DNA from 3 places in the Streptomyces sp. N35 genome. Region 3 is predicted to be linked to each of the others. Evidence: riboswitches for the same ligand, from Rfam matches in the RefSeq annotation. Region 3 holds a riboswitch; each other region holds the start of a gene.
What was found. A riboswitch is a leader RNA that binds a small molecule or an ion and turns the genes downstream of it on or off. The one in region 3 is predicted to bind thiamine pyrophosphate.
Positions count from the first base shown of each region.

Region 1: linked by a shared signal. The riboswitch ahead of thiO (glycine oxidase ThiO) and the one ahead of thiC (phosphomethylpyrimidine synthase ThiC) in region 3 are both predicted to bind thiamine pyrophosphate.
Region 2: linked by a shared signal. The riboswitch ahead of JAO81_RS09990 (thiamine ABC transporter substrate binding subunit) and the one ahead of thiC (phosphomethylpyrimidine synthase ThiC) in region 3 are both predicted to bind thiamine pyrophosphate.

Region 1 covers NZ_JAEIMH010000024.1:80,869-91,324, forward strand. Annotated here, with positions in the region: gene JAO81_RS15705 (thiazole synthase) at 125-919, opposite strand; gene thiS (sulfur carrier protein ThiS) at 925-1,125, opposite strand; gene thiO (glycine oxidase ThiO) at 1,155-2,318, opposite strand; TPP riboswitch at 2,316-2,426, opposite strand; gene JAO81_RS15720 (hypothetical protein) at 2,506-2,820, shown strand; gene JAO81_RS15725 (NAD(P)/FAD-dependent oxidoreductase) at 2,872-4,098, shown strand; gene JAO81_RS15730 (Rv2175c family DNA-binding protein) at 4,195-4,575, shown strand; gene thiE (thiamine phosphate synthase) at 4,737-5,402, shown strand; gene metF (methylenetetrahydrofolate reductase [NAD(P)H]) at 5,514-6,434, shown strand; gene JAO81_RS15745 (hypothetical protein) at 6,486-7,406, shown strand; gene JAO81_RS15750 (NAD(P)/FAD-dependent oxidoreductase) at 7,501-8,949, opposite strand; gene JAO81_RS15755 (DUF4126 domain-containing protein) at 9,037-9,654, opposite strand; gene JAO81_RS15760 (alpha/beta fold hydrolase) at 10,046-10,456, opposite strand, start outside.
Region 2 covers NZ_JAEIMH010000013.1:26,863-37,318, reverse strand. Annotated here, with positions in the region: gene tsf (translation elongation factor Ts) at 1-208, shown strand, start outside; gene pyrH (UMP kinase) at 403-1,149, shown strand; gene frr (ribosome recycling factor) at 1,290-1,847, shown strand; gene JAO81_RS10010 (phosphatidate cytidylyltransferase) at 1,847-3,079, shown strand; gene JAO81_RS42365 (hypothetical protein) at 3,189-3,350, opposite strand; gene JAO81_RS43935 (TIGR04222 domain-containing membrane protein) at 3,292-3,798, shown strand; gene JAO81_RS10000 (hypothetical protein) at 3,750-3,992, shown strand; gene rlmN (23S rRNA (adenine(2503)-C(2))-methyltransferase RlmN) at 4,098-5,204, shown strand; TPP riboswitch at 5,312-5,437, shown strand; gene JAO81_RS09990 (thiamine ABC transporter substrate binding subunit) at 5,518-6,612, shown strand; gene JAO81_RS09985 (iron ABC transporter permease) at 6,660-8,267, shown strand; gene JAO81_RS09980 (ABC transporter ATP-binding protein) at 8,267-9,310, shown strand; gene JAO81_RS09975 (pectinesterase family protein) at 9,421-10,456, shown strand, end outside.
Region 3 covers NZ_JAEIMH010000031.1:13,102-23,557, forward strand. Annotated here, with positions in the region: gene JAO81_RS18685 (YibE/F family protein) at 1-1,073, opposite strand, end outside; TPP riboswitch at 1,145-1,280, shown strand; gene thiC (phosphomethylpyrimidine synthase ThiC) at 1,273-3,063, shown strand; gene JAO81_RS18695 (DUF4440 domain-containing protein) at 3,330-3,743, opposite strand; gene JAO81_RS18700 (helix-turn-helix domain-containing protein) at 3,768-4,175, shown strand; gene JAO81_RS18705 (hypothetical protein) at 4,287-5,147, opposite strand; gene JAO81_RS18710 (metallophosphoesterase) at 5,331-6,452, opposite strand; gene JAO81_RS18715 (LacI family DNA-binding transcriptional regulator) at 6,728-7,840, opposite strand; gene hisC (histidinol-phosphate transaminase) at 8,252-9,328, shown strand; gene JAO81_RS18725 (cyclophilin-like fold protein) at 9,343-9,717, opposite strand; gene JAO81_RS18730 (cytochrome ubiquinol oxidase subunit I) at 10,023-10,456, shown strand, end outside.

The sequences.
Region 1 (10,456 bases), on a different contig from region 3:
CTGTGACGGAGGGGTGTGGGGGCGCAGCCCCCCACGAGTGCCCTGGGTCACGCCGGCCGCAACGATCTGAGCAGCCGGACAGGCGCGCGGGGGTGTGGGGGCGGCAGCCCCCACGAAGAGGCGCTCAGAACGCCGGCCGCTCCGGATCCAGCCGGGCCCGCCCCTGCATCGGCGACGACGCCTGCGCGAAGTGCCGGCGGGGGATGCGCCCCGCGCGGTGGGCGAGGCGACCGGCCTCCACCCCGTGCCGCATCGCCTCCGCCATGAGGACCGGCTCCTGGGCCCGGGTCACCGCGGACGCCAGCATCACCGCCGAGCATCCCAGCTCCATCGCGAGCGCCGCGTCCGAGGCCGTGCCGGCGCCCGCGTCGAGGATCACGGGGACGCCCGCGTTCTCCACGATCAGCTGGAAATTGTGCGGATTGCGGATGCCGAGGCCCGAACCGATCGGGGAGCCGAGCGGCATGACCGCCGCGCAGCCCACGTCCTCGAGCTTGCGCGCGAGCACCGGATCGTCGTTCGTGTACGGAAGGACCGTGAAGCCGTCGTCGACGAGGGTCTCGCAGGCTTCCAGGGTCTCCACCGGATCCGGAAGGAGTGTGCGCTCGTCCGCGATGACCTCGACCTTCACCAGGTCCGTGCCGAGGGCTTCGCGCGCGAGCCGGGCCGTGAGCACCGCCTCGCCGGCCGTGAAACAGCCCGCCGTGTTCGGCAGCACCTCGATGCCGAGCTTGCTCAGGACCGAGAGCACCGAGCCCTTGGTGCCGGGGTCGACCCGGCGCATGGCCACGGTCGTCAGCTCCGTACCCGAGGCGGCCAGGGAGCGTTCGAGCACATCGAGGCTGGGCGCCCCGCCCGTGCCCATGATCAGCCGTGAGGAGAAGGTCCTCGACCCGATGACGAGAGGATCGTCGGCCATGTTCCTCAGCCTCCCTGTACTGCGGTCAGGACCTCGACGCGGTCGCCGGCGGACAGCGCCGTGCGCCGCCACTCGCCGCGCGGCACGACGGTCTCGTTGAGCGCCGCGGCCACGCCGGACGGCGCGGCGGTGACGGCGGCGATCAGGGCGTCGAGCGTGGTGCCGTCGGACACCGCCCGCGTCTGTCCGTTCACGTGCACTGCGATCTCGCTCATACGGGCTGCTCCTGACTCGCTCATACGGCCTGCTCCTGAAGGGCGCCGAAACGCTTGGGACTGAAGGGCCGTACGTCCTGGGGGAGTTCCCCGGTGGTCAGGGCGTGCGCCATCGCGTCGCCCGTGACGGGCGTGAGCAGCACACCGTTGCGGTGGTGCCCGGTGGCGAGCAGCAGGCCCGGCAGCTGGGTCGGGCCGATCAGCGGCGCGTTGTCCGGTGAGCCGGGACGCAGACCCGCGCGGGTCTCCACCAGGGGCAGCTCGGTGATCCCCGGGAGCAACTCGTGGGCGTCCCGCAGGAGTTCGTACACCCCGCCGGCGGTGACCGTCGTGTCGTAGCCCTGCTCCTCGCTGGTGGCGCCGATGACCAGCTCGCCGTTCTCGCGCGGGACCAGGTACACATCGCTGCCGCGGACCACCGCGCGTACGGTGCGCTGCAGGAAGGGTGCGTACGCGGGCGGTATCCGCAGCCGGAGCACCTGCCCCTTCACGGGCCGCACCGGCACGGAGACCGGCAGCCCCGCGAGCAGCCCGCTGTGGCTGCCACCCGCGAGCACCACCTGCTCGGCGGCGAGTTCGGTGCCGTCCGCGAGGACGACTCCCGAGGCCCTCTCCCGTACGAGCAGAAGTCGCTCGGCCCACTGCCGGTGGAAGCCGACGCCGGCCCGCTCACACGCGACGACCAGGGCCTTCGCGAGCCGCCGCGGATCGATCTGGTGGTCGTCGTCGGCCCGCAGACCACCGCGCACCCCGGGCGCGAGCATCGGCTCGAGGCGTCGGCACTCGCGGCCCGAGAGCCACTCGGAGGCGAGCCCCGAGCGCTGCTGCAGGGCGTGCACCTCGCGCAGATGGGCGCGGTCGTCGGCGTCGAGTGCGACCGAGAGCGTGCCGCAGGAGCGGTAGCCGAGCTGTTCGCCGGCGGCCTCGGTGAGCTCGGCGACGAAGGACGGATAGCGCGCGGCGGAGGCCAGGTTGAGGGCGAGCAGGGTCTCCTCGCCGTAGTGCAGTTCGGTGACGGCGGCGAGCATTCCGGCCGCGACCTGCGCGGCGCCGCCACCGGGAGCCGGGTCCACGACCGCGGTGCGCAGCCCCTGCTGCGCGGACCGCCAGGCCGTGACCAGGCCGATGATGCCGCCGCCCACCACGACGACGTCGGACGGCACTTTCGAAGACAGCTGTGACATGGGCGTCCAGCCCCTCCCTTCGCCGGCATGACCCGGATCAGGTTCATACGGTCGGAGGCCGCCGCCTCCCTCTCAGCCCGGCACGTCCGGGCTCCCGCGAGTGCTTTACGCCTGCCACCATAGCCCGACGCGTCAACGCTCTTGAAGGGAGCAGCCCGTGACCGCCCGCTCGCTCGAAGGCCTCGTGATGGCCCCGGTGGAGGACCAGGCACCAGGTCAGGTGGGTACGCGGACGCGGTTCGCGTATCACGAGCAGGACGGCGTGATCTGGGCTTCGTACGCGGGTGGCGACGTCGTACGGGGTGAGCTGGTCGGGTCGCGGGACGGGGACGTACTGGACTTCCGGTACGTGCAGTTGAGGACGGACGGGGAGACGGCGTCCGGGCACTGTGTGTCCCGTATCGAGGAACTCCCCGACGGACGGATCCGGCTGCGGGAGACCTGGGAGTGGGAGTCGCGGTCCGGCAGGGGCACCAGCGTTGTGGAACAGGTCACGTCCTGACCTGTGACTTCCCATCTTCCTGACGGTTCGTCAGTTGTTTAGGGTGAGCGGATGAGCGAGCAGCGGGAGGTACCTGTGGGGCAGCGTCGCGTGGTAATCGTCGGGGCCGGGATGGCCGGTGTGCAGACGGCGGTGGCCCTGCGGGAACAGGGCTTCGACGGGCCGGTCACCCTGATCGGCGCCGAACCGCACCAGCCGTACGACCGGCCGCCGCTGTCCAAGGCGGTGCTGCTCGGCAAGGCCGAGGGCTCGGCCTTCGAGGTGGACTTCGAATCCCTCGGTGTGGAGCTCCGGTTGGGCCGCGAGGTCACGGGGCTGCGCGTCGAGGCGCATGAACTCGACACCGCGCAGGGGCCCGTGCCGTACGACGTCCTGGTCCTGGCCACGGGAGCGGAACCGCTGCACCTGCCGGGCGCTTCGGGCATCCCCGGCGTGCACCTGCTGCGCACGCTCGACGACGCGCAGCGGCTGCGCCCCGTGCTCGCCGAACAGCACGACATCGTGGTGGTGGGCGCCGGCTGGATCGGCGCGGAGTTCGCCACGGCGGCCCGGGACGCGGGCTGTGCGGTCACGGTGGTCGAGGCCGCGGACCGCCCGCTGGCCGGGGCGCTGCCGGCCGAGGTCGCGGCGCCGATGACGGCTTGGTACGCGGAGTCGGGCGCCGTGCTGCGCACCGGCGCCCGCGTCCAGGCGATCGAGGAGGGGGCCGTCCTGCTGTCCGACGGCACCCGGGTGCCGGCCGGTGCGGTGGTCGTCGGGATCGGCGCCCGCCCGGCCACGTCCTGGCTGGCGGGCTCGGGCATCGAGCTCGGCCCGGACGGGGCGGTCGTCGCGGACGCCTCGCTGCGCACCTCCGCCCCGGATGTGTACGCGGTCGGTGACTGCGCCTCGTTCCCGTCGGCGCGCTACGGGGCCCGCCTCCTGGTCCACCACTGGGACAACGCCCTTCAGGGCCCGCGTGCGGTGGCCTCCAACGTGATCGGTACGCAGCCGGCGGTCTACGACCCGGTCCCGTACTTCTGGTCCGAGCAGTTCGGCCGCTTCGTCCAGTACGCGGGCCACCATGGGTCGGCGGACCGGCTGGTGTGGCGGGGCGACCCGGCGACCCCGGCGTGGTCGGTCTGCTGGCTGCGGGGCGGGGTCCTGGTCGCGGTCCTGGCGGTGGGCCGGCCGCGCGACCTGGCGCAGGGGCGGAAGCTGATCGAGGCGGGGGCGGTCCTGGACGCGGACAGGGCGGCGGATGCCTCGGTGCCGCTCAAGAGCGCGGTGGTGAAGTAGTCCCTCGGCGGAGCAGCCCGCCCGCGAGGGCGCAAAAGCCATCCGTCCGGGATACCGAACAGTCACACGCGCCCCAAATCATGGCACCCTTGTTCCGTGACCGAGATTGACGCAAAGATCGAAGCTCTCGTCCCTGCGTGGCTGAACCTCCCCGAAATCGCCGAAATGTTCGGCGTCGAGGTGACGCGTGTGCGACAGCATGTGAAGGAAGGCCGGCTGGTCGCCGTACGCCGCGGTGAGAACAACGCGCTGTACGTGCCCGCCGCCTTCATCGACGGCAATGCCGAAGACGGATGGAAGATCGTCAAGGGCCTGCCCGGGCTCGTGACCCTGTTGCGGGACGACGGTTTCTCCGACGAGGAGATGCTGGAGTGGCTCTTCACGCCGGACGACACCCTGCCCGGCACCCCCGCGCAGGCCCTGAGCGAGAATCGCGGCACGGAGGTGAAGCGCCGAGCCCAGGCGCTCGCCGTCTGACAGGCGCCGAGCCCAGCGCTCGCCGTCTGACAGCCGCGCTCGCCGGCCAGTGACGCGCACACGGCCGCCGTAACAAGCAACAGGCATACGGGCCCCGGGACCGGGACCGCCGCGAGGCACCCCGGTCCGGGGCCCGTGCGCCGCGAAACAGGGGGGATCTCATGAACGCCACCGCAGGAACGACGGGGACGCCGCGCGAACAGCTCGCCGATGCCCGGCTCTACCTCTGCACCGACGCCCGCAAGCGTCAGGGCGATCTCCCCGAGTTCCTCGACGCCGTGCTCGGCAGCGGGGTCGACATCGTGCAGCTGCGCGACAAGGGCATGGAGGCCGCCGAGGAGCTCGAGCACCTCGCCGTCTTCGCGGACGCCTGCCGCCGGCACGGCAAGCTGCTCGCCCTGGACGACCGCGCCCGCATCGCCCCCGCCGCCCGCGCCCGCGTCCTCCCTCTCGGCCAGGGCGACCTGCCGGTCCCCGCGGCCCGCGCGATCCTCGGCGAGGACGTCCTCATCGGCCGCTCCACGCACGCCGCGTCCGAGGCGTCCGCCGCCGCGGAGCAGCCCGGCGCCGACTACTTCTGCACCGGCCCCTGCTGGCCCACCCCCACCAAGCCCGGCCGTCACGCGCCCGGCCTCGACCTGGTGCGCCACACCGCCGAACTCGCCGCGGACCGCCCCTGGTTCGCCATCGGCGGGATCGACCTGGGCAACCTGGACGAGGTGCTCGAGGCGGGCGCGAGCCGGGTCGTCGTCGTCCGCGCGATCACCGAGGCCGACGATCCGGCCGCCGCGGCCGCCGAGTTCGCCAAGCGCCTGCGTACGGCATAGCGTCGGCGCTTTCGTATGACAACTGTCCGATGGGTGGACGGAAAACCGGCATTCCTGGCATAACAGCCGCTCGCGGTTGGGGCGCGGAGCCGTGGTGACTACCCTGCGCCTATGGCCCTCGGTACCGCTTCCACCAGGATGGATCGCGCGCGCACGGTGCGCGAGATGCTCGCGACCGGCAAGACCACGTACTCCTTCGAGTTCTCCGCGCCCAAGACCGAGAAGGGTCAGCGGAATCTGTGGACTTCGCTGCGCCGGGTCGAGGCGGTCGCCCCCGACTTCGTCTCCGTCACCTACGGCGCCGGCGGTTCGACCCGCGCGGGCACGGTCACGGAGACCCAGCAGATCGTCGCGGACACCACGCTCACGCCGGTCGCGCATCTGACCGCCGTGGACCACTCGGTGGCCGAACTGCGCAACATCATCGGCCAGTACGCCGACGCCGGGATCAGGAACATCCTCGCGGTCCGCGGTGACCCGCCCGGCGACCCGATGGCCGAGTGGGTCAAGCACCCGCGGGGTCTGACCTACGCGTCCGAACTGGTGCGGCTCATCAAGGAGTCCGGCGACTTCTGCGTCGGCGTCGCGGCCTTCCCCGCCATGCATCCGCGCTCGCCCGACTGGGATGCGGACGTACGGCACTTCGTGGACAAATGCCGTGCGGGCGCCGACTATGCGATCACCCAGATGTTCTTCCACCCCGAGGAATATCTGCGCCTGCGCGACCGCGTCGAAGCGGCCGGCTGCGAGACGCCGATCATCCCGGAGATCATGCCGGTGACGAGCGTGCGGATGCTCGAGCGCCTGCCGCAGCTCAGCAACGCCGAGATTCCCGCCGGACTGAAAGAGCGGATCCTCACATCCAAAGAGGACGCCGCGGCTGTACGCTCCATTGGCATCGAGTTCGCGACGGAGTTCTGTGCTCGGCTCCTTGCCGAGGGAGTGCCCGGTTTGCACTTCATCACGCTCAACAACTCCACGGCGACCCTGGAAATCTACGAAAATCTGGGCCTGCACCACCCGCAGGCCTGAACCGGCACAGCCGCACACCCCTACGCGGCGGGCCGTAGGAGAGGGGCGTACATGGGCTGGACGGTCCTCTACATCGCGTTCGGACTGGTCGCGCTGTGGCTGCTCGGTGAAGTGCTGCTGCAGTACAAGGCGCGGCTGCGCTGGCGCCTGCTCGCCTTCGGCGGATTCCTCGGCGTCGTGCTCGGTGTGCTGATTCCCTCGGTGTACGTGATCGGGGCGGGCGCCATCGCGTTCGCCATCGGTCAGACGTATGTGACCCTCTCGTTCCGCCGCGGCTTCTCCACGGGCTGGGCGATCGGCGGCAACCCGGGGGAGAGCCGCCGCCGCAGGGGCGTGGTGGAGCAGGACCCGACGCTCGAGGTCTCGGACCTGGAGTACGAGGCGGAGTACCGCGAGGACGGCAGTGAGGGCCGCGACGGCCGGGACTCCGGCTACGACGACCGCGACCAGGGTTACGGCAACGACGGTTATGCCCCGCAGCCGGCCTCCGTCTACGCGCCCGAGCCGCTGCCCGACGACACCGGCAGCTACGGCATCTACGACACCGGGTCCCATGCGTACCCGCAGCAGCCCGCTGCCGCGGCGGCCGCGGCCGGCTCGGCCGACTCGTCCCCGTACGGCTATGACGCGTACAACAACGGCTACGACCAGCAGAATTACGGGTACGACCAGCAGGGCCAGCAGAGCTACGCGGCCTACTCGGACCCGTACATCGGCACACAGTCCTACGACACCGGCCAGTACGACACGTACGGCGGCGGGCAGCAGGGCTATGACACCGGGCAGTACGCCCAGTACCAGCAGGGCGGTTACGGCGACAGCACCCCGCCCGGCGGTGTGTGGGTGCCGCAGCAGCGCAACGGTGACGAGACGCTCGCCGGGGGCCTGCCGCCCGAGCAGCCGGCGTATCCGCCGTACAACCCGGAGGGGTACGACACCGGGTACAACGAGCAGCAGCCGTACCGCTACTGAGTTCCGGCGCACCGAGGGCAGAGCGTCCCGCTCTCCGCACAGGTTCAGGTAACCCGGGGTTTCCGGGGGCTCCTATTCGTCGCCCCCGGCAAGCTCACTGCGAGCCCCGGAAGTCCGGCCCTTCGACGATCAGGCCCGCGACCAGGGCGCCGGACATCCCGGCATGCGGCAGTCCGCCACCGGGGTGGGCCCAGCCGCCGGCCCGGTAGAGGCCGGGCAGACGGGTCGTGTTCGACGGGTGGAGGTAGCGGGCGCCGGCGCCGGCCAGTGAGGGGTGGGGGACCGGGCCGTGGGTCCGGATCTCGCGCCACAGCAGGCGGTCGCGCAGTCCGGGGACGGCCTGCTCCGCGACGGTGATCATCCGGTCGGCGAACTCCTCGGCGTCGGCGACCTTGTGCGCGACGGCGGTCAGGACCACCGATTCGTGCTCGGCGTCGGGCACCAGAGCGGGATCGCCGGGCCTCAGTACGGTCACTGTCGGACGTACCCCGGGCCCGAACTCGCCTGCCAGGGCGGCGAGTTCGGCCTTGCGGTCGGGGGTGTGGACGACGGTGCGATGTACGGCGTCGCCTTCCCGCGCGCCGCTGAGGGCCAGCAGCACGGTGAAACGGCCGGGACGCGCTCGTGCCGTGTCGAGCACGGCGTCCTGCCGCGGGTCGTGCAGGGACTGGCCGGTGAGCGCCTCGGGGTCGACGCCGGCGACCACGAACTCGGCTTCGCGCACGCTGCCGTCCGCGAGCTCGACCCCGGCCGCGCGCCCGTCCTTCTCGACGATGCCGACGACCTCGGCACCGAACGTGAACTCCACCTTCCGCTGCAGGCACCGCTCGTACACGGCAGTCGCGAGCTCGCGGATGCCGCCGCGTACGTACCAGGTCCCGAAGGCCTGCTCCATGTACGGCAGCACGGCGGCGCTCGCGGGTGCGGTGCGCGGATCGAGCCCGTACGCGAGGATGGAGCTCTCGACGAGGGCGATGAGCCGGGGGTCGGCCAGCTCGTGCCGCATCGCCTCGGCGAAGGTGGGCGGCCGCTTGCGGAGGAGGCCGCTTCTGCGGACGGCGGGATACGGGTCCCGCTCGCCGAGCACCCGCCAGTCCTCCCACAGCGGCTCCTCGAGCAGCGGGCGGCGGGCGCGGTCCCAGGCCTCGCGGGCCCGGTTCAGGAACTGGGCCCAGCGCTCGCCGGTTGTGGTGCCGAGTGCCGCCTCGATGGCGTCGACGGTGCCGGCACGGGAGGCGTTGGGTACGCAGAGGTCGGTGCCGTCGGCGAAGAGGTGCCGGACGGCGGGGTCGACCTGGACAAGGTCGACGCAGTCCTCCAGGGGCTGCTTGCCGGTCTTGATGAACAGGTCGCGGTAGACGGCGGGCAGCGGGAGCAGCCCCGGTCCCGTGTCGAAGCCGAACCCGTCACGCTCGAAGCGCCGCACGGCCCCGCCGTACGTCTCCGCGCGCTCGAACACGGTGACGCGGTGGCCCGCGACGGCCAGCCGTGCGGCGGCTGCCATCGCCCCCATACCCGCGCCGATCACCACGATGTGTGCCATGCGGGGAGGGTACCGGCCGGGTCCGTGCGGGCTTTCCGGGGGCTCCGCCCCGACCCGCTCGGTCCCGTCGCCGCTCACTGCGGTGCGTCAGCCCGGTGGTCCTCCGCTCACCTCGCGAGCCAAGCGCTTCTCCTCACGCCTCTGCGCCCGTCTGCGCATGAACCGCCGGATGCGATGGGCCAGGAACAGCACCAAAGCCAGACCGAGGATCAGCAGGACGGCCGCGATGACCGCCGCCGCCTCCGGGTAGAACATCGCGAACGTGACGATGCCGCCCACGCCGAGATCCTCGGCCGTGCTCATGGCCACATTGCTGAACGGCTCCGGCGACGTGTTGATCGCCATCCGTGTCCCGGCCTTCACGAAATGGCTGGCCAGCGCGGTCGAACCGCCGACCGCACCGGCCGCGAGATCCGAGAGCGAACCGCTCTGCCCGGCGAGCAGCGCCCCGACCACGGCTCCGGACACCGGCCGGATCACGGTGTGCACCGTGTCCCAGAGGGAGTCGACGTAAGGGATCTTGTCGGCCACCGCTTCGCACAGGAAGAGGAAGCCCGCCACGCAGAGCACGTCGGTGCGCTCCAGAGCGGGAGGCACCTCGTCGCTCACGCCGGTCACGCCGAAGACGCCGAGCAGGAGCACCACCGCGTACGCGTTGATACCGCTGGCCCAGCCGCTGGTGAACACCAGGGGGAGTACGGACACGGACGCGATCGTAACCAGTCGGCAACGGGTCGGCCTGGGGATGAGTGCGTATGCCTGAGTATCCGTACCTAGTGAGTGAGATGAGTACGAGCGCGGATGGGCTCCTACCTGCAGGAACGAAAGAGTGAGGGTCACGGAAGGGGCGCGGCGCCGGCACCGCCGACACGGGGCGGCGGAACGGCGCGGCTCCCCTTGCGGAACGGGGGTCGTCCCGGCCCGGAGGGGACACCGGGGAGCGGGGCGGACCACGGGGGATCGGGGGAAGCACTGGTCCGGTGAGGCTCGTGAGAACGATCGAGCCGCGCCGGACCAGTGTCGTTTCCGGCTCCGGAAGCGCTTCGGGAAAGGGCACCGGGAAGCGCTTCGGGGAGAGGGCTTCGGGGAAGCGCCTCTACCCGAGCCCGAGCATCGCCTCGGCGACCTCGCCGACCGCCGCCTCGGGGATCGCGGTGGCGGCTTCTGCCAGGACGAGCAGCCGCGCCCCCGGGATCTCGCGTGCGATCGCCTCACCGTTGCCGACGGGGAAGAACCGGTTGCGGCGGCCGTGCACGACGAGCGTCGGGATCCCGATCCCGGGCAGCCGCTCGCGCCAGCGGGGTGTGCAGTCGAGCCGGGAGAACACCATGCCCAGCTGGTTGGCCATCTGGACCTCAGGCGTGGTGCCGGGCGTGCGGTCCCAGACGCGCGCGGCACTCTCGTACGCGGCGACGGGGTCGTCACCGAGGACCTTCGCGCCCTCGGCGGCGAACTCCGCCACCGCCTCGCGGTCGGCCCAGTCGGGCATCGGACGCGCGAACAGCCG
Region 2 (10,456 bases), on a different contig from region 3:
CCGCGTCGCCGAGGAGACCACCCGCGCCGAGGGCAAGCCGGAGGCCGCGCTCCCGAAGATCGTCGAGGGTCGCGTCAACGGCTTCTTCAAGGACGCCACCCTTCTTGGACAGCCGTACGCGCTCGACAACAAGAAGTCCGTCGAGAAGGTCCTGGCCGAGGCCGGTGTCTCCCTGAAGCGCTTCTCGCGCATCAAGGTCGGCATCTGAGTCCGTACCGCGACCGACGGTAGACCCCGATAGGGTCGACGCCAGTCGCCCGCCCACGCCTCGTGCGGGCGTGCGGACGACTGTAGATCTGACGAGGAGGCCATTGCCGCGCAGGGATTCAACACCCCCCGGCAATGGCCTTCTTGTATGTGCACCATGGAATGTGCACCACGGCACCACTAGGGAGAAATTCCATGTCCCATGCCGATGACGGCAAGAAGTCCGGCCGCTTTCTGCTGAAGCTCTCCGGCGAGGCGTTCGCCGGCGGGGGCGGCCTCGGCGTCGACCCCGACGTGGTGCACGCCATCGCCCGCGAGATCGCCGCGGTCGTCCGCGACGGCTTCGAGATCGCGGTCGTCATCGGCGGCGGCAACTTCTTCCGCGGCGCCGAACTGCAGCAGCGCGGTATGGACCGGGCCCGCTCCGACTACATGGGCATGCTCGGCACCGTCATGAACTGCCTTGCCCTGCAGGACTTCCTGGAGAAGGAAGGCATCGACTCCCGCGTCCAGACCGCCATCACCATGGGCCAGGTCGCGGAGCCGTACATCCCGCTGCGCGCCGTGCGTCACCTGGAGAAGGGCCGTGTGGTCATCTTCGGTGCCGGTATGGGCATGCCGTACTTCTCCACCGACACCACCGCCGCACAGCGCGCCCTCGAGATCGACGCCGAGGCCATGCTGATGGGCAAGAACGGTGTCGACGGGGTCTATGACTCCGACCCCAACAAGAACCCCGACGCGGTCAAGTTCGACGCTCTCGAATACGGCGAGGTCATCACGCGTGACCTCAAGGTCGCCGACATGACCGCGATCACCCTGTGCCGGGACAACAAGCTGCCGATTCTTGTCTTCGAGCTCATTACGGCGGGCAATATCGCTCGCGCGGTCAAGGGTGAGAAGATCGGCACGCTCGTGAGCGACCAGGGCACTCGGAGCTGACCTCCTTGGTTCCGGGCCGGTCCCCGCGTACGTAGCGGGGATGGACAAAGCCCTGCCGGTCGGACACCGTGCAGGAAAGAGACGGACTTAGCCGGCCGCCCCGTGCATGCCGGGCCACTCAAGACACGCAGGAGCAAGTGGTGATCGAAGAGACCCTCCTCGAGGCCGAGGAGAAGATGGAGAAGGCCGTCCTGGTCGCCAAGGACGACTTCGCCGCGATCCGCACCGGGCGTGCGCACCCGGCGATGTTCAACAAGATCGTGGCCGACTACTACGGCGCCCTCACGCCCATCAACCAGCTGGCGTCGTTCTCGGTGCCGGAGCCGCGGATGGCCGTGGTGACCCCGTTCGACAAGAGCGCACTGCGCAACATCGAGCAGGCGATCCGCGACTCGGACCTCGGCGTCAACCCGAGCAACGACGGCAATATCATCCGGGTGGTGTTCCCCGAGCTCACCGAGGAGCGCCGCCGCGAGTTCATCAAGGTCGCCAAGAGCAAGGCCGAGGACTCGAAGGTCTCGATCCGCGCCGTGCGCCGCAAGGCCATGGACACCATCCACAAGGCCGTCAAGGACGGCGAGGTCGGCGAGGACGAGGGCCGTCGCGCCGAGAAGGAGCTCGACGACACCACCTCCAAGTACGTCGCACAGGTGGACGAGCTGCTCAAGCACAAGGAAGCCGAGCTGCTCGAGGTCTGATGAACGACTCTTCCTGGGGGGCTCCGCCGCAGGCCGGCTATTGGGGACCGCCCGAGATGGGCCCTGTCCAGGGGCGCCCGGAGGCGGGTCCTGCCTACGATGAGCCGGAAGTCCAGCAGACCCGGCCCATGCCTGTCGTACCGGATGTCACTGATGTGCAGACGGCTGCCGGCGCGGACCAGGACCAGTACGGAACGGGGGCCACTCGGCTGAGCGGCCCCCTGTTCCGCGACGAGATGCCACAGGAGCCCATGCCCAGCGCCGCCCCCTCGCCCTCGGGTGAGCCTTCCGAGCCGCCGCGGCACGCGGCGCCGCAGGCCGGGGACCAGGGCGCGCAGCGGGCCTGGGACCAGGGCGGGCCGCAAGCCGGGGTTCCTTCGGCACCGGTCGCGCCCGCTGCCGCGCCCAAGCAGAAGAAGCGGGCCGGCCGGGATCTGCGGGCGGCCATAGGGGTCGGTGTCGGGCTCGGCGCGGTGATCATCGCGTCGCTCTTCATCGTCAAAGCGGTCTTCATCGGCGTGATAGCGATCGCCGTCGTGGTCGGTCTGTGGGAGCTCACGGCACGGCTGCAGGAGCGCAAGCAGATCAAGGCCCCGCTGGTGCCGCTCGCGGTCGGCGGTGCGGCCATGGTCGTCGCCGGCTATGTCCGCGGGGCCGAAGGCGCCTGGGTCGCGATGGCCCTGACCGCGCTCGCGGTCCTGGTCTGGCGGATGACCGAGCCGCCCGAGGGCTATCTCAAGGACGTCACGGCCGGGGTGTTCGCGGCGTTCTACGTGCCGTTCCTCGCGACCTTCGTCGCCCTGATGCTCACGGCGGACGACGGTCCGCAGCGCGTGCTGACCTTCCTGCTCCTCACCGTGGTCAGCGATACCGGTGCGTACGCGGTCGGCTGGCGCTTCGGCAAGCACAAGCTCGCGCCGCGCATCAGCCCCGGCAAGACCCGTGAGGGGCTGCTCGGTGCGGTCTCGTTCGCGATGGTCGCGGGTGCGCTGTGCATGCAGTTCCTGATCGACGACGGGACCTGGTGGCAGGGTCTGCTGCTCGGTCTCGCGGTCGCGGCGAGCGCGACGCTCGGTGACCTCGGCGAGTCGATGATCAAGCGCGATCTCGGCATCAAGGACATGGGCACGCTGCTTCCGGGCCACGGCGGGATCATGGACCGGCTGGACTCGCTGCTGCCGACCGCTCCGGTGGTCTGGCTGCTGTTCGTCGTCTTTGTCGGCACCGGCTGACCTGAGTTTTCTTACGAAGAGGGGCTTGTCCACAGGGTGGCGAGCCCCTTTTCGTATGCCTGGGTGCATGGGGACACCGTGCCCAAGCCCGGAGGGAGTACCGGCTCCGTCACTGCCTGGTGACGGATGCAGGATGGGACGGGGGGTCGGTCGGTATGCGGTGGGTGTTCCGGTGGATCGTCAGGGGCTCGGGCGAGACGAGGTCGCTCGACGTGTACGACGTCGCGTTCTTGGCGGGTGGGACCCAGTACGTGGTGGACAGCGCGGTCATCGCGCTGAACCGGCGTGGGCTGCTCGTGGTGCGATCTGCCCAGGTGCGTTCCGTGGCCGGGGAGCAACCTCTGCATCCGGTCGAGCGCGCTCTCGTCGCCTTCTGCCGGCGCCCGACGAATATCGACATCGTGCGAGCCGTCCTGCAACGCTCGCCGGAGGCCGAGAAGATCGGCCGTGAGCTGGCCACGTGGGGTCTGGTGGAAGGCGCGGAGCGCCAGGTGACCCGTGCTGGCCCCGAAGGCACACGGGCGGCAATCGGCGCTACGACGACCCCGGCTCCGGCCCGGATACGCATGCCGGTGGCGGTCACAGCGGCGGGGGCGGGGGCGGTGAGTGAGGTCCCACTGAGTGAACGGCCCCGTGTGCCACGGTGGGCTGCGGCCCTACAATCGAACACATGTCCGATACTGTGGTCTTCTCGCCTTGCGCTGCTGCGCCCCCGATAGTCGTGCACCCGCCGCTGGGTACGGGAGGTCGGCGTGTGACCGTGCGCGGACAGATTCTCGGCCTCGCGTACTCCGACGCGGATGTGATCGAGTTCCTGCGCCGCGCCGGGCTCCCTGAAGCCGAACAGCTCCTCGATGATGAGGCGTGGGTGACATGGCTCGGCGGGAGGGCGCATCACTACGGCGCGGCGTGAAAGCTCGGCGGACGTCCAAGGGTGACCTGCAACGAGCGAGGGGTGACCGGTGCCGAAACGCTCGGCGGCAGGTGGTGGCGATCCATCTGCGACACTTGGAGCACCATGCCCAAGCCCGGAGAACTCACTTTCGTCGCCCCCCGCGGAGCCAAGAAGCCGCCGCGGCACCTTGCCGATCTCTCGCCCGCCGAGCGCAAGGAGGCCGTGGCCGCGGTCGGCGAGAAGCCGTTTCGCGCCAAGCAGCTCTCGCAGCACTACTTCGCGCGGTACGCCCATGACCCCGAGCAGTGGACGGACATTCCGGCCGCCGCGCGCGGGAAGCTCCAGGAGGCGCTGCTGCCGGACCTGATGTCCGTCGTGCGGCATATCTCCTGCGATGACGACACCACCCGCAAGACCCTGTGGAAGCTGCACGACGGGACGCTCGTCGAGTCCGTCCTGATGCGCTATCCCGACCGGGTCACCATGTGCATCTCGTCCCAGGCCGGGTGCGGGATGAACTGCCCGTTCTGCGCGACCGGGCAGGCCGGTCTCGACCGGAACCTGTCGACCGCCGAGATCGTGCACCAGATCGTCGACGGCATGCGCGCACTGCGCGACGGTGAGGTGCCGGGCGGTCCCGCGCGGCTGTCCAACATCGTCTTCATGGGCATGGGCGAGCCGCTCGCCAACTACAACCGCGTGGTCGGCGCCATCCGTCGCCTCACGGACCCGGAGCCCGACGGGCTCGGCCTCAGCCAGCGCGGCATCACCGTCTCCACGGTGGGCCTCGTCCCGGCGATGCTGCGCCTCGCCGACGAGGGCTTCAAGTGCCGTCTCGCCGTCTCGCTGCACGCACCGGACGACGAGCTGCGCGACACCCTCGTACCGGTCAATACGCGGTGGAAGGTGCGGGAGGTGCTCGATGCCGCGTGGGAGTACGCGGAGAAGTCCGGGCGGCGGATCTCGATCGAGTACGCGCTGATCCGGGACATCAACGACCAGGCCTGGCGCGGTGACCGGCTCGGCCGGCTGCTGAAGGGCAAGCGGGTGCATGTCAATCTCATTCCGCTGAACCCGACGCCGGGCTCCAAGTGGACCGCCTCGCGGCCCGAGGACGAGAAGGCCTTCGTCGAGGCGATCGCCGCGCATGGTGTACCGGTCACCGTCCGGGACACCCGGGGGCAGGAGATCGACGGCGCCTGTGGTCAGCTGGCGGCGTCCGAGCGCTGACGCCCGTCCGAGCGCTGACGCCCGTACGGGCGCTGAGGCGCCCACTACGCGCCGACGCTCGTACAGACGTCCGGCCGCCACCAGGTAGCCTGGCCGAAAACATCTGCATATTCCGACAGGGGAGCGCCACAGCGCTGAGAGTGCGGACGCCTGCATCATGCGAGACAGGCCGCCGCAGACCCTCTGAACCTTGCCCGGGTCATTCCGGGTAGGAAGTTCGGTCACCACTCGAGCTGTTGCGCCCTGCCCGGAAACCCATGAGCGGTTTCCGGACAGGGCCGCGTCTCTTCCTGGTCACTTCCAGGAGGAATCAGTGAGCAACACCCGCACCATCACGATCACCGCCGTGGCCACCGGCCTCGGCATGGTCGCCCTCGCCGCCTGCGGCTCCGGCTCCGGCGGGTCCGGGAGCGGCACGGACGGCGGCTCCAAGACCGTCACGCTCGTCAGCCACGACTCCTTCAACGCGTCCAAGGACGTGCTCGCCGCGTTCGAGAAGGAGTCCGGCTACAAGGTCCAGGTCCTCAAGAGCGGCGACGCCGGTTCGGCCGTCAACAAGGCCGTGCTCTCCAAGGGCAACCCGCAGGGCGATGTCTTCTTCGGCGTGGACAACACGCTGCTCTCGCGCGCTCTCGACAACGGCATCTTCCAGTCGTACGAGGCCAAGGGCCTGGCCGGTGTCCCTGCCGCGCTGCAGCTCGACAAGGGGGAGCACCGGGTGACGCCGGTCGACACCGGTGACATCTGCGTCAACTACGACAAGGCCTACTTCGAGCAGAAGAAGCTGGCCCCGCCGCAGTCCTTCGACGATCTGATCAAGCCCGAGTACAAGGATCTTCTCGTCACCGAGAACGCCGCCACTTCCTCGCCCGGTCTCGGCTTCCTGCTCGGCACGGCCGCCCAGTACGGCGACGACGGCTGGGAGGGCTACTGGTCGAAGCTGAAGGACAACGGCGTCAAGGTCGTCGACAGCTGGGAGCAGGCGTACAACGAGGAGTTCTCGGGTTCGGCCGGCGGCAAGAAGGCCAAGGCCGACCGGCCGCTCGTCGTCTCGTACGCATCGAGCCCGCCGGTCGAGGTCCTGTACGCCGAGCCGCAGCCGAAGGAAGCGCCGACCGGGGTCTCCACCGGGACCTGCTTCCAGCAGACCGAGTTCGCGGGGCTCCTGGACGGTGCGAAGAACGAGAAGGGCGGCAAGGCGCTCATCGACTTCCTGATCTCGAAGAAGTTCCAGGAGGACATGCCGCTGCAGATGTTCGTCAACCCGGTGATCGAGGACGCCAAGCTGCCCGAGCTGTTCACGGAGCACGGCGCGAAGGTCGACGACCCGAAGACCATGGACCCCAAGAAGATCGCGGACAACCGTGAGGACTGGGTCAAGTCGTGGCAGTCGCTGGTCGTCAAGTAGGCCCCCGCGTACGGGATGTGAAGGGCGGCGCGGTCCGGTTCGGTCTGATGGCCGTGCCGGTCGCGTTCTTCGCGCTGTTCTTCGCCTACCCGGTCGCGGCGATCGTCGGGCGTGGTCTGAAGGCCGACGGGGCCTGGCAGTTCGGCCGGTTCGGTGAGGTGCTCGGCGATCCGGGGATCCAGCACGTCCTGTGGTTCACGACCTGGCAGGCGCTCGCCTCGACCGCGCTCACGCTGCTGATCGCGCTGCCGGGCGCGTATGTCTTCGCGCGCTTCGACTTCCCGGGCAAGCAGGTCCTGCGGGCGGTCGTCACCGTGCCGTTCGTGCTGCCCACGGTCGTCGCCGGGTCGGCCTTCCTCGCCCTGCTCGGGCGCGGCGGGCTGCTCGACGAGGCCTGGGGCGTACGGCTCGACACCACGGTGTGGGCGATCCTGCTCGCGCATGTCTTCTTCAATTACGCCGTCGTCGTACGGACGGTCGGCGGCCTGTGGTCGCAGCTGGATCCGCGCCAGGAGGAGGCTGCCCGCATGCTGGGCGCCTCACGGTTCGCCGCCTGGCGGACCGTGACGCTGCCGGCGCTCGGGCCCGCGGTGGCGGCGGCCGCGCTGATGGTGTTCCTGTTCACCTTCAGCTCGTTCGGGGTGGTGCTGATCCTGGGCGGGCCCGCCTTCTCGACGCTCGAGGTCGAGATCTACCGGCAGACCGCCCAGCTGCTTGCCCTCGACACCGCCGCGGTCCTGACGATGGTCCAGTTCGTCGCGGTCTGCGGGATCCTCGCCGTGCACGCGTGGACGGTGCGGCGCCGCGAGGCCACGCTCAAGCTGGTCGATCCGGCGCGCACCGCCCGCAGGCCGCGGGGAGCGGGCCAGTGGGCCCTGCTCGCCGGGGTGCTCGCGACCGTGGCGCTGCTGATCGTGCTGCCGCTCGGCGTGCTCGTGCAGCGCTCCTTCGCCACCGCCGAAGGCTTCGGGTTCGGCTACTTCCGGGCGCTGACCTCGGCGGACGGCGGGGCCTTCCTCGTACCGCCGATCGACGCCGTGTGGAATTCCCTCGAGTACGCGGTCGTCGCCACCGCGATCGCCGTCCTGGTCGGCGGGCTCGCGGCCGTGGCGCTGACGCGGCGCGCGGGTCGTTTCGTACGGGGCTTCGACGCGCTGCTCATGCTGCCGCTTGGCGTCTCGGCGGTGACCGTCGGGTTCGGGTTCCTGATCACGCTGGACAAGCCGCCGCTCGACCTGCGGGCCTCCTGGATCCTCGTACCGCTGGCGCAGGCGCTGGTCGGAGTGCCCTTCGTCGTACGCACGATGCTGCCCGTCCTCCGGGCGGTGGACGGGCGGCTGCGCGAGGCCGCGGCGGTGCTCGGGGCCTCACCGTGGCGGGTGTGGCGCGAGGTCGATCTGCCCATGGTGCGCCGGGCTCTGCTGATCGCGGCCGGGTTCGCCTTCGCCGTATCGCTCGGTGAGTTCGGGGCGACGGTCTTCATCGCGCGGCCCGACAACCCGACCCTCCCGGTCGCCGTGGCCACGCTGCTCGGCCGGGCCGGTGAGCTCAACTACGGGCAGGCGATGGCCCTTTCGACGCTGCTGATGCTGGTGTGCGCCGTGTCGCTGCTGCTGCTCGAACGGATTCGTACGGACAGGACCGGGGAGTTCTGATGGCCCTACATGACGGAACCCTGCTCGCCCTCGAAGGCGCCGGTGTCCGCTTCGGCGGGCACGCGGCTCTCGACGCCGTGGACCTGGAGGTCGCCGAGCACGAGATCGTCTGTGTGCTCGGGCCCAGCGGCAGCGGCAAGTCGACGCTGCTCAGGGTGGTCGCCGGGCTGCAGGACCTCGACTCCGGGCGGGTGCTGCTCGGCGGACGCGACCAGCGCGGGGTGCCCGCGCACCAGCGGGGCGTGGGCCTGATGTTCCAGGACCACCAGCTGTTCCCGCAGCGGGACGTCGGCGGGAACGTGGCCTTCGGGCCCCGGATGCACGGCGCGTCCCAGGCCGAACGGGCCGCCCGCGTGGCCGAGTTGCTCGACCTCGTCGGACTGCCGGGCGCGGCCCGGCGCGCGGTCGGCTCGCTCTCCGGCGGCGAGCAGCAGCGCGTGGCGCTCGCCCGTGCGCTCGCGCCCCGGCCCCGGCTCCTGATGCTGGACGAACCGCTCGGCCAGCTGGACCGCTCCCTCAGGGAGCGCCTTGTCGTCGAACTCCGAGAGCTGTTCGGCGAGTTGGGTACCACCGTGCTCGCCGTCACCCACGACCAGGGCGAGGCCTTCGCGCTCGCGGACCGGGTCGTGGTGATGCGCGACGGGCGGATCGCCCAGTCCGGAGCGCCGCTCGATGTGTGGCAGCGGCCCGCGGACGCCTTCGTGGCGCGCTTCCTCGGCTTCGACAACGTGGTCGAAGCGACTGTCACGGGCGAGGCGGCCGACACCGTATGGGGCAAGGTCCCGGTGCCCGCGGACACTCCGCCCGGTCCGTGCGAGCTGCTGATCAGGCCCGCGGGCGTACGCCTGGTGCCCGCCGCCGAGGCGCAGTTGACGTGCGCGGTCGCCGCCCGCACCTTCCGTGGCACGCACGTGGCCCTGCACCTCAAGCCGTCGGACGCGCCCCGCCTCGAAGCGGCCTGCGCGCTGCGGGACGCGCCGGAGCCGGGGAGCGAGGTCGGGGTGGCCTTCGACGCCGGGGAGATCGTGGTGCTCGGCGGCTGACTTCCCGCGCGCTTCGTACGCGGGGGCAACCTTCCCCGCCCCTGCGGCAACCACAGGGCGGACCGTGCCGCCCGGCACGGGCACCCCCACCTCACGGAGTGCAAGCGCGTATGAGAGAGCCCCGCAGCAGGGCCCGGCCCCGCGGGCGCAGACCCGTCGTGGGGGCGGGCGCCCCGCTCGCGGTGGCCGCCGCGGGCGCCCTCGCGTACGGCGGCGGCCTGTTCGGCATCGACGGCGCCGGCAAGGCGTCCGCCGCGGCCGCCGCCCCGGCCTGGGCCGACGACACCGCCGACGGCTTCGCGTCCGTCAACTCCCAGGGGCAGAACGGCACATACGGTGGCCGTGACGGCAAGACCGTCACCGTGAAGACGCTCGCCGACCTGGAGAAGTACGCCACGGCCTCCGAGCCGTATGTCATCGTCGTCGCCTCGGCGATCAAGATGGACCCCGTCGGCAAGGAGATCAAGGTCGCCTCCGACAAGACGATCGTGGGCGCCGGCACCTCCGGCGAGATCGTCGGCGGCGGCTTCTTCCTCGGCCAGGGCGTGCACAACGTCATCATCAGGAACCTGACGATCCGCGACTCCTACCAGGGCGTCTGGAACGACAAGGAGCACGACTTCGACGCCGTCCAGATGGACGGTGCGCACCATGTCTGGATCGACCACAACGATCTGCGGCACATGGCGGACGGCCTGATCGACGTCCGCAAGGACTCCACGAACATCACCGTCTCCTGGAACAAACTCGCCGACAACAACAAGACCTTCGGCATCGGCTGGACCGAGAACGTCGTCACCGACATCACGATCCACCACAACTGGATCCGCGAGACCGAGCAGCGCAACCCCTCGACGGACAACGCCGCCCACGCGCACCTGTACAACAACTGGCTGCAGGACGAGCCCGGCACCGGCATCACGTCCTCGTACGGGAACTACTCGCGCGGCAGGACCAAGATGGTCCTGGAGAACAGCTACTTCCAGGGCGTCAACAACCCCGTCACCAAGGACGCCACGGCCGCGGTCGTGCAGCGCGGCAGCGTCTTCTCGGGGACGAGCGGGCGCAATGAGAGCGGCGGCACGGCCTTCGACCCGAAGAAGTTCTACGCGTACACCCTGGACGAGGCCGCGCGGGTGCCGGCCC
Region 3 (10,456 bases):
CGGCCGATCCGGATGCCCGCGCGGTACAACTGCCGTGCGCTCATGGACGGATCGGCCTGGTGCAGCTCCCAGACGGCGGAGGTCTGCGTGACCGTCACGTCGTCGAGCACACCGAGCGAACCGATGATGACGCCCGCGAGCAGCAGACCGCTCATGTCGATCTCGGGGTAGAGACCGTGGATCAGACCGGTGTTGTCGTCGGTGTTGCCGGTCAGCGAGGCCCAGCCGATGAACAGCGAGCCGAGCAGCCCGATCAGGAGCAGTGAGATCAGCGTGCCGATCACCGCCACCGACGTACGGGCGGTGAGTCCGTGGCACATGTACAACGCGAGCAGCATGATCGCGCTGGCCCCGACCACCGCCACCACCAGCGGGTTCGAGCCCTGCAGAATCGCCGGCAGGATGAAGAGGGTCAGGACCGCGAAGCTCACGGCGAGCGCGACGAGCGCCATCACCCCGCGCATCCGGCCCACCAGGACCACCACGAGCGCGAAGATCGCGGCGAGCAGCCACATCGGGGTGCCGCGGTTCACATCCGTCACCGAGTACTGGAGTTCCTCGGGTGCGTCGGGGGCGTAGGCGACCACCACCTCCTGCCCCTCCTCCAACTGCCGTGGCGCGTCCGGCTGGACGATCTCGGTGAACTTGCGGCCCTTGTCGGGACCGGCGGTCACCTCGACCGTCGCCTTCTTGCACTCCCCGGTCGCCTGCTGCTGTGCCGAGTTGCCCTCGGCCGTGGAGGTGTCGCCGGTCGGCGGGACCTGGGAGGCGTTGACGTCCTTGCAGTCGACCTGCTGCACATCGGTGACCTTCGCCGCGTACGTCTGCCGGTCGAAGCCGACACCGGTGCGCTCGTGCTCGGGCGTACCGCCGGGCCACAGGATCGCGAGCCCGACGAGGACCGCCGTGGCGAACGGGATCAGGACGGCCGCGATCACCTTGCGCAGATGCTTGGAGACCGGGGCGGCCGGCCCGTGGCTGTGCGAGTGGCCGTGCCCGCCGGGAGCCGGGCCGTGCCCGTGATCTGTGGGGGGAAGCGGCGGCTGCTGAGGTGGCTGAGGCGTGGTGGTCACCGACCGATCATCGCAAGAACGACAGGGGCCCTCTGTTCAGCGTGGCCGACATGACGCTAGCGTGGGGGCACCTTTGCACACGCGGGAGCTCGGAGCACCGGGCTGAGAGGGCGCTGACCTCCGTACGGGATGTACGGATATCCGCTGCGTCGACCGCCGAACCTGTTACCGGGTAATGCCGGCGTAGGGAGTAGGTCTCATGACCACACAGGACGTACGCACGCCTGCCTCCAGCACCTCTGCTGCGGCCGAGGAGGAGGCCGGGAAGTCCATCGGCTGGCACAAGGCATACGTCCAGGGCTCGCGCCCTGACATGCAGGTGCCGGTGCGCCAGGTGCACCTCACCAACGGCAAGTCGGTCACGCTGTACGACACTTCGGGCCCGTATACGGATCCGAACGCCGACACCGACGTACGGCGCGGCCTCGCGCCGCTGCGGGAGAACTGGATCATCGCCCGCGGCGACACCGAGGAGTACGCGGGCCGGCCGGTCCGCCCCGAGGACGACGGCATCAAGCACACCTCGCCGCGCGGGGGCAATCTGCGCAACCTCGACGCGGTGTTCCCGGGCCGGCCGCGGCTGCCCCGCCGCGGCCGTGGCGGCGAGGCCGTCACGCAGCTCGCGTACGCCCGGCGCGGGGAGATCACGCCGGAGATGGAGTACGTGGCGATCCGCGAGAACGTCGCGCCCGAGGTCGTACGGGACGAGATCGCCGCGGGCCGCGCCGTGCTTCCGGCGAACATCAACCACCCGGAGATCGAGCCGATGATCATCGGCAAGCGGTTCCTGGTGAAGGTGAACGCCAACATCGGCAACTCGGCCGTGACCTCCTCCATCGAGGAGGAGGTCGACAAGATGACCTGGGCCACCAAGTGGGGCGCCGACACGGTCATGGACCTCTCGACCGGCCGCAACATCCACACCACCCGCGAGTGGGTGCTGCGCAACTCCCCGGTCCCGATCGGCACGGTGCCGCTCTACCAGGCCCTCGAGAAGGTCGACGGCCGCGCCGAGGAGCTCACCTGGGAGGTCTACAAGGACACGGTCATCGAGCAGGCCGAGCAGGGCGTGGACTACATGACGGTGCACGCCGGCGTGCGCCTGCCGTACGTCCCGCTGACGGCCAACCGCAAGACCGGCATCGTCTCGCGCGGCGGCTCGATCATGGCCGCGTGGTGCCTCGCGCACCACAAGGAGTCCTTCCTGTACGAGCACTTCGAGGAGCTCTGCGAGATCCTCGCCGCGTACGACGTCACGTACTCGCTGGGCGACGGTCTGCGGCCCGGCTCGATCGCGGACGCCAACGACCGGGCGCAGTTCGCGGAGTTGGAGACCCTGGGCGAGCTGAACAAGATCGCGAAGGCGCACAACGTCCAGACGATGATCGAGGGCCCGGGCCATGTCCCGATGCACAAGATCAAGGAGAACATCGACCTCCAGCAGGAGATCTGCGAGGAGGCCCCGTTCTACACGCTGGGCCCGCTGACCACGGACATCGCGCCCGCGTACGACCACATCACCTCGGGCATCGGCGCAGCGATGATCGGCTGGTGGGGCACGGCGATGCTCTGCTACGTCACGCCCAAGGAGCACCTGGGCCTGCCCAACCGTGACGACGTGAAGACCGGCGTCATCACGTACAAGATCGCGGCGCACGCGGCGGATCTGGCCAAGGGGCACCCGGGCGCCCAGGACTGGGACGACGCGCTCTCGGACGCGCGCTTCGAGTTCCGCTGGGAGGACCAGTTCAACCTGGCCCTCGACCCGGACACGGCTCGTGAGTTCCACGACGAGACGCTGCCGGCGGAGCCTGCGAAGACGGCGCACTTCTGCTCGATGTGCGGGCCGAAGTTCTGCTCGATGAAGATCTCGCACGACATCCGGCGCGAGCACGGCGAGTCGCAGGCGGAGGTCGAGGCGGGGATGGCGGAGAAGTCCAAGGAGTTCGCCGCCGCCGGGAACCGGGTTTATCTGCCGATCGCGGACTGAGCCACCGTGGTGTGCGGGGCCGGGCCCAACTGGCCGGCCCCGCACACCGGGTGCGCCGAGCGGTACGCGGGGCCCGCACGCGAGCGTGACCGTGGCGAGTCGTACAGCGGCTTCGACGGCCTGATCAGGCTGCAGGTGGATTCCGGGGCCGGGCTGCGGGCCCTCCTGCACGTGCTCGCCCGGGACGGTTCCACCACGTGCTCGCCCGGGACGGTTCCACCGCGGCGCCCGAGAGGCTGCACCGAAGAGTCGTCGTACCGGTCCGTCTACTCGGGCCGGGCCGCATCGTGTGCGGTTCCGAAGGGGTTGTCGATGGCGTAGCGCCAGTAGCCGTCCGGGCCCCGGCGGGCCACGTCGGTGGCGGTGCCCTCGATGTGGACGGGGCTGCCGTGGGCGGCGACTCCGTCGATCACGAAGTCGACGATCAGCAGCGCCAGATCGCCGGACACGTAGGTGTGCCGCGGTGTCACACGGATGGGCACGCGCAGCCCGAGGAACGCCGCGTTCGCCCGTATCCGCTCCGCCCCCGTGGCCTCGCGGCCCGGGGCGGGCACGAAGACCGCACCGGGTTCGTAGAGCTGGTCCAGGGCCACCGGATCGAAGGTGTTGAAAGCCCGGGCGAAGGCGTACGGATGCTCGGCGGCGGTGGTGGACAGCGGCACACTGGGACGATGCGTCATACGGCGAGTGAACAGTCCGGCGAAGTGGGTCACCAAACGGAAATCCACGCCTGGGACCCGCAGTTGGTGCCCGGCGAGGCCGGCCGGACCCGGCGCCCCGAGCCGGACTGCCCGGTGGAGGCCGCGCTGGCGGCCGTCTCGGGCCGCTGGACCACGTTGGTGCTGCGGGAGCTGATGAGCGGTCCCCGTGGCTTCACGGAGCTGCGGACGCGGTTGCCCGAGCTCTCCGCGAAGGTCCTCAGCGAGCGGCTGCGGACCCTGCAGGAGAGCGGTCTGGTCTCGGTCGAGCGCCGGCGCGGCTTTCCCGTCCGTACGCGCTATGAGCTCACGGAGGCGGGTCTGGCCCTGCGCCCGCTCCTGGTCACGCTGTACGCGACCGGGGAACGGCTGTTGCGGCTACGAGGCAGCGGGCCGAAGGCGGAGCCGGCCTGACTCATCGCACGGGCCTCGACTTCCCCGCACGGGCCTCGACTTCCCTGCGCAGGACTCAGCTTCACCGCGCAGACCTCACCTTCACCGCCCGAGAGCGCCCACGCCCAGGTCTCAGTCCGGCTGATGCTCCGGCCCCCCGAAGTCCGGGCTGGAGAAGTCCGGGCTCGAGTAGCTGGGTTTGGGGCCCGCAGGGGGGCCGCCGTCCGGGCTGCTGAAGCCGGGGCGGTGGTAGCCGAGTTGGGGCATCCGGCCGGCCGGCGGGCTCGCGGTGGGATGCCTGACGGTGCCGGGGTCGGCCAGTGCCTCGCGGAGGAAGGGGAGCACGCCCCGCTCGAGGAGCGCGTCCCGCCAGGCTTCCCTGGCGCGGGTGACCTCCTCGGTCAGTTCACCGCTTCCGGCCGCGGTCAGCGAGCTGGACCCGTTGCGCAGCGCGGTCATCAGGAGTCCGACCGCGGCGATCAGGATGCCCGCCGCGGTGAGGGCCCCGAAGAACCAGCCGGCCGTCAACAGGGTGTCGGCGAAGGCGGGTTCAGGGGTGAGCATCTTCAGGATGTAGCCGATGAGCAGGAAGATCGCGGCCGCCGTGCCGGCCAGGACCGGCGCCAGGACCGCGACCACGGCGACCAGACCCGCGCCCTCCGCGACCTCGCCCATGCTCGTGGCCAGGCCCATCGGCCCCGATGAGGACGCGGACGGCTCGGACGGGCCGGATTCGGAGACCGTGGTCTCGGTGCGTGCGGGTTCGCGCAGCTCCTCGCGGACCTTGACGTAGTGGTCGTACTCGGCCGCGGCAGCGGCGGTGATGAGCGCGGTCGCGTTGAGCGCCATCGTGCGCAGTTGTTCCGGGTTCAGACGGTCGCCCACGGCGGCCAGATCAGGGCGGTGCGGCGCGGAGCGCAGCGCTTCATCGAGGACCCGCTCATAGTCCTGGCGGTCCTCGTTCAGCAGGTGCGGAGCGCTGTTCATGTGCATCCCCCGATGCTCCGTAGGGCCGTGACTCCCGCTCGATCTCGGGCAGTGGGGCGGAAACGGAGGAGAGCCTGCTACGGATAAGCCGATGGTAGAGCGGCTCAGGCACGCGGTGACAGGGGGTTTCCGGAAATTGGCCCGGGGGCCGACCAGGGAGTAGGTCCTGTGCACCTGCCCCGTAATCGCTCAGCTATCCAAGGGCAGTCGGCGGACCAGGAGCTTTCCGGCCATGGTCACTCCGCCGTCCATCGCGACGGCAAGACCGTCCGCGTACACATGCGGGCCCTCGACCTGCGGTCCGCCCCCGTCCGCGCCGTCCTCCGAGCCCACCTCGCCGAGCAGATACGGGATCGGGCTGTGGCCATGGACGACCCTGCTGCCGCCGAACACCCCGAGCAACTCCCGTACGGCCTCGGGTCCCGACTGATCGCGGAACGCGAAGCGCTTGGTGAACTTGCGGAAGAGATCCCAGCACTCGTCCGCGTCATTGCGCGTGAGGGCCTCTCGGATCGTGTCATTGACCGAGGTGATCGAATCGCCGTAGTCGAGATACGCCGTGGTGTCCGAGTGCATCAGCAGATGGTCGTCCTCCAGCTCGATCGCGTCGAGCCGGGACATCCACTGCAGATGGACGTCCTGCAGGCGGTCCATGTCCGACTTCTGGCCGCCGTTGAGCAGCCAGGCCGCCTGGAAGGTGGCGGTGCCCGCACCGGAGTTGACCGGGGTGTCGCCGAAACGCTTGGCGCCGATGAGCAGCAGCTCGTGGTTGCCCATGAGCGCCTTGCAGTAGCCGCCGGCCGCTGCGGCCTGGGCGGAGAGCCGCATCACCAGGTCGATGACGCCGATGCCGTCGGGCCCGCGGTCGGTGAAGTCGCCGAGGAACCACAGGCGCGCATGCCCGGCGCACCAGTCGCCGTCGGCGTCGACGAGGCCCTGTTCGCGCAGCGCGGCGAGCAGTTCGTCGAGGTAGCCGTGCACATCGCCGACCACGTACAGCGGACCGAGCTCGTCGCCGGACGGCTCGGGCGCGGGCGCCTGGTCCGGCACCGGGACCTGCAGGGTGTCCCCGCGGTTGATCACCGGAAGGTCGCGCTGGGTCGGCGTATAGCCCTCGGGCTCGCCGGAGTCGCCGAAGCGGTCGGCAGCGTCGCCGAAGTGGTCGCCGGCGTCACCGAAGTGGTCGGCGGCGTCACCGAAACGCTCGGGCGCCTCGCCGAAGCCGGCGGTCTGCTGCACATACGCGGGTACGCGGAAGTCGCGGACCGTGTCCGTACGCACCACGGGTCCCTGACCGGCCCCCTGAGTCATCGACCCCTCCACCACCGTTGCGCCGCATTCCGCCACCGGATCGGACGGCCTGGTCGCGGCTGCCCGTGGTGTCGTGCGCCCATCATAGGAATGCGCCTGGCGCTCTGTGATGCACCAGGGGTGGTGAATCGTGGCAGGACTCGGGAGTGAAGGGGATTTCTCCCGAATTGCGAGCACCTTGCGGCCGCTTCGGAACGCCCGGCGACCGTTTCGGAACGTCCCGTCCACCGTTTCGGTGCGACCGCCGGGCGACGTGCGGCGCCCGGCGGCCCCGTTCACTGCTCGGGTGTACGTGGCGGACTCACCGTCGTGCGGGGGCGGCGGCGCTGCGAGGAGGTGCGGACGATCAGCTCGGTCGGTATCACCTGCTCGAGCGGGGCCGCCGAATCGACCCCCTCGATGGCATCGATGAGCAACTGCACCACGGCCGTCCCGATACGGCGCGGTTTGAGCGAGAGCGTGGTGATGGGCGGCTCGGTGGTGGCGTACACCGCGGACTCGCTGCAGCAGACGAGCAGCAGATCGTCCGGTACGCGCAGTCCGTAGCGCCGGGCGGCGGCGAGCAGATCGGTCCCGTTGGGGTCGAAGAGCCCGTACACCGCGTCGGGCCGGTCGGGGCGCGCGAGCAGCCGGTCGGCTGCGACGGCGCCCGCGCACGGGTCGTGCGCCGGGTAGGCCTCGTACACCGGGTCCTGTTCCACGCGCTTGCACCAGCGCAGATACGCGGTGGTGGACAGGTGCGTGTACGTGTCCGTGGTGGTGCCGGTGAGCAGGCCGATCCGGCGGGCGCCGGCGGCGGCGAGATGGTCGAGGATCTCCATCACGGCGGCCTCGTGGTCGTTGTCCACCCAGGCGGTCACCGGGAGCGAGCCCGCCGGGCGGCCGTCGGAGACCACGGGTAAGCCTTGGCGGACCAGTTCGCTCACGACGGGGTCCTGGTCCGAGGGGTCGATCACGACGGTGCCGTCGAGAGCGACGTTGGACCACACGTCATGGCGCGAGGTCGCGGGCAGGATGACCAGCGCATAGCCGCGGGCGAGCGCGGCGGAGGTGGCGGCTCTTGCCATCTCCGCGAAGTACGCGAACTCGGTGAAGGTGAAAGGTTCATCCCCGTAGGTCGTCACGGTCAGGCCGATGAGGCCCGACTTTCCGGTACGGAGCGTGCGGGCCGCCGCGGACGGGCGGTAGCCCAACCGGTCGGCGACCTCGCGGACATGGCGGCGGGTGGCGTCGGGGAGCCGGCCCTTGCCGTTGAGCGCGTCGGAGACGGTCGTGATGGAGACACCGGCAGCGGCGGCCACGTCCCGGATGCCCGCCCGACCCTGCCGGCTGCCGCCTCCGCGGGGGGTGCCCGCTCGGCTCACCTGGTGCTTCCCTGCTGCTGTCATGGCGAGCCGATAGTAGGGCTCATGAGGGTGGTCGACGGGGGCGCATATGCACTCGTTGACAGGCACGTTTCTGCAAGGTCCACTACCCTCAGTTCCCATTGATACCAAGGTAGTTAAGGGCTTACTGCTCCATCGCCAGGCCGTGTGGGTACATGCGCCTGGCAAGTGGCACATGTTTCGAACTGGTCTCAACTCACCTTCACGGGTGATGCGCGCCACGGCGCGAGCCACCGGCGCGCGGCATCGTGCAGGGCGCTCCCCCTCTTCGTACACGCCGCGGCTCCCGCGGCCTTCGCCCCACGTCGCTCTCGTTATCCACAGGCCATTCGCAGGCGGACGGAATCCTCATAGAGTGAGCAGTATTCGAACCTGAGTGGCACGAAGCCTCTCGTGGCATGAGGAGGACCCGCGGTGAGCCAGAGCCCGAAGCTGCGCGCCGAGCTGGACGGCATCCCGACCTACAAGCCGGGCAAGCCTGCCGCGGCCGGCGGCCCGGTGGCGTACAAGCTGTCCTCCAACGAGAACCCGTATCCCCCGCTCCCCGGAGTGATGGAGCAGGTGACGGCGGCCGCGGGCAGCTTCAACCGCTACCCGGACATGGCGTGCACGGGCCTGATGAACGAGCTGTCGGACCGCTTCGGCGTCCCGCTCACGCATCTCGCGACCGGCACGGGCTCGGTCGGTGTCGCCCAGTCCCTGATCCAGGCGACCAGCGGCCCGGGCGACGAGGTGATGTACGCGTGGCGCTCCTTCGAGGCGTACCCGATCATCACGCAGATCAGCGGTGCGACCTCGGTGAAGGTGCCGCTGACCGCGGGGGAGGTGCACGACCTCGACGCCATGGCGGCCGCGATCACCGACCGCACCCGTCTGATCTTCGTCTGCAACCCCAACAACCCGACGGGCACGGTGGTGCGCCGGGCCGAGCTTGAGCGCTTCCTCGACCAGGTGCCGAGCGATGTGCTCGTGGTGCTCGACGAGGCGTATCGCGAGTTCATCCGCGACGCCGAGGTGCCGGACGGTATCGAGATCTACCGGGACCGGCCCAATGTCTGCGTGCTGCGCACGTTCTCCAAGGCGTACGGCCTCGCGGGTCTGCGCGTCGGTTTCGCGGTGGCGCATGAGCCGGTCGCGGCCGCGCTGCGCAAGACGGCGGTCCCGTTCGGTGTGAGCCAGCTCGCGCAGGATGCCGCGGTGGCCTCGCTGCGGGCCGAGGACGAACTGCTCGGCCGGGTCGGCTCGTTGGTCACCGAGCGCGCCCGGGTGCTGGAGACGCTCAGGTCCCAGGGCTGGACCGTCCCCGAGACGCAGGCCAACTTCGTCTGGCTGCGGCTCGGGGAGCGCACGGTCGAGTTCGCGGGTGCGTGCGAGAAGGCCGGTGTCGTGGTGCGTCCGTTCCCCGGTGAGGGTGTGCGGGTCACGATCGGCGAGGAAGAGGCCAACGACCTCTTCCTGGGGGCCGCGGAGGCCTTCCGCAAGGAGCTGTGACTCCTTCGGGCCGGCTAGTCGGTGACCAGTTCCACGCGGATCGGGTCGCCGTTACGGACGGTGGCGAGGCGACGGGGGTCGCCGTCGAGCGCGCCCAGCAGATTGCAGGGGCTCGCGAGGCGGCACTCCTCGCCGCGTGAGATCGGCGTCGGGCCGTACGGCAGCGCGAGTGCGTCGCCGTCGGTCCAGAACGCGACGGTGCCGGGGTCGACGACCTGCTCGGCGCCGGCCTCGCGCTCCACGCTGACACCGGTGTCGAAGTACACCTCCTCGCCCCATGTGGCGGCCGAGGAGGTGATCGGGAGTGCCTTGGCCAGGGCACGGCTGGTCGGGGTGTCCTCGAGCGTCGCGGTCAAATGGTCTGCGGGCCAGGAGATGCGTATCTGCATGCCGCGGATTCAACAAGATGTTGAAGTTCTTGGGAAGGGCCGTCTCGATCGGTGGCCGCCCCGTCGCGGATGTCGCGCGGAAATCCTCGAGCGCGCCCGCCTGTGATGTCACAACGGCGAGTCCCCGCCCGTCATATGGGGTGGAAGCGCGGAAGGGGACCCCCTCGAAGTTGCCGACAATCCGTACGACATAATGCTTGTGAATGTGAACGCGTTCACAAACGTGTCCCGTTTGATCCCGTGATGACTAGGACAATGCGGGCAAACTGCCGCAGTGACCACGGCGACGTAAGGAGACTGACGACGTGGACTTGGCTCTGGCGCCGGAGACCCTGGCGCGATGGCAGTTCGGCATCACCACCGTCTACCACTTCCTTTTCGTCCCCATCACGATCTCGCTCGCGGCTCTCGTGGCCGGCCTGCAGACCGCGTGGGTTCGGACAGAGAAGGAGAAGTACCTCAGGGCGACCAAGTTCTGGGGAAAGCTGTTCCTGATCAATATCGCGATGGGTGTCGTGACCGGCATCCTGCAGGAGTTCCAGTTCGGCATGAACTGGTCCGACTACTCGCGCTTCGTGGGTGACATCTTCGGCGCGCCCCTCGCGTTCGAGGCGTTGATCGCCTTCTTCTTCGAGTCGACCTTCATCGGTCTGTGGATCTTCGGCTGGGACAAGCTGCCCAAGAAGATCCACCTGGCCTGCATGTGGATGGTCTCGATCGGCACCATCCTCTCCGCGTA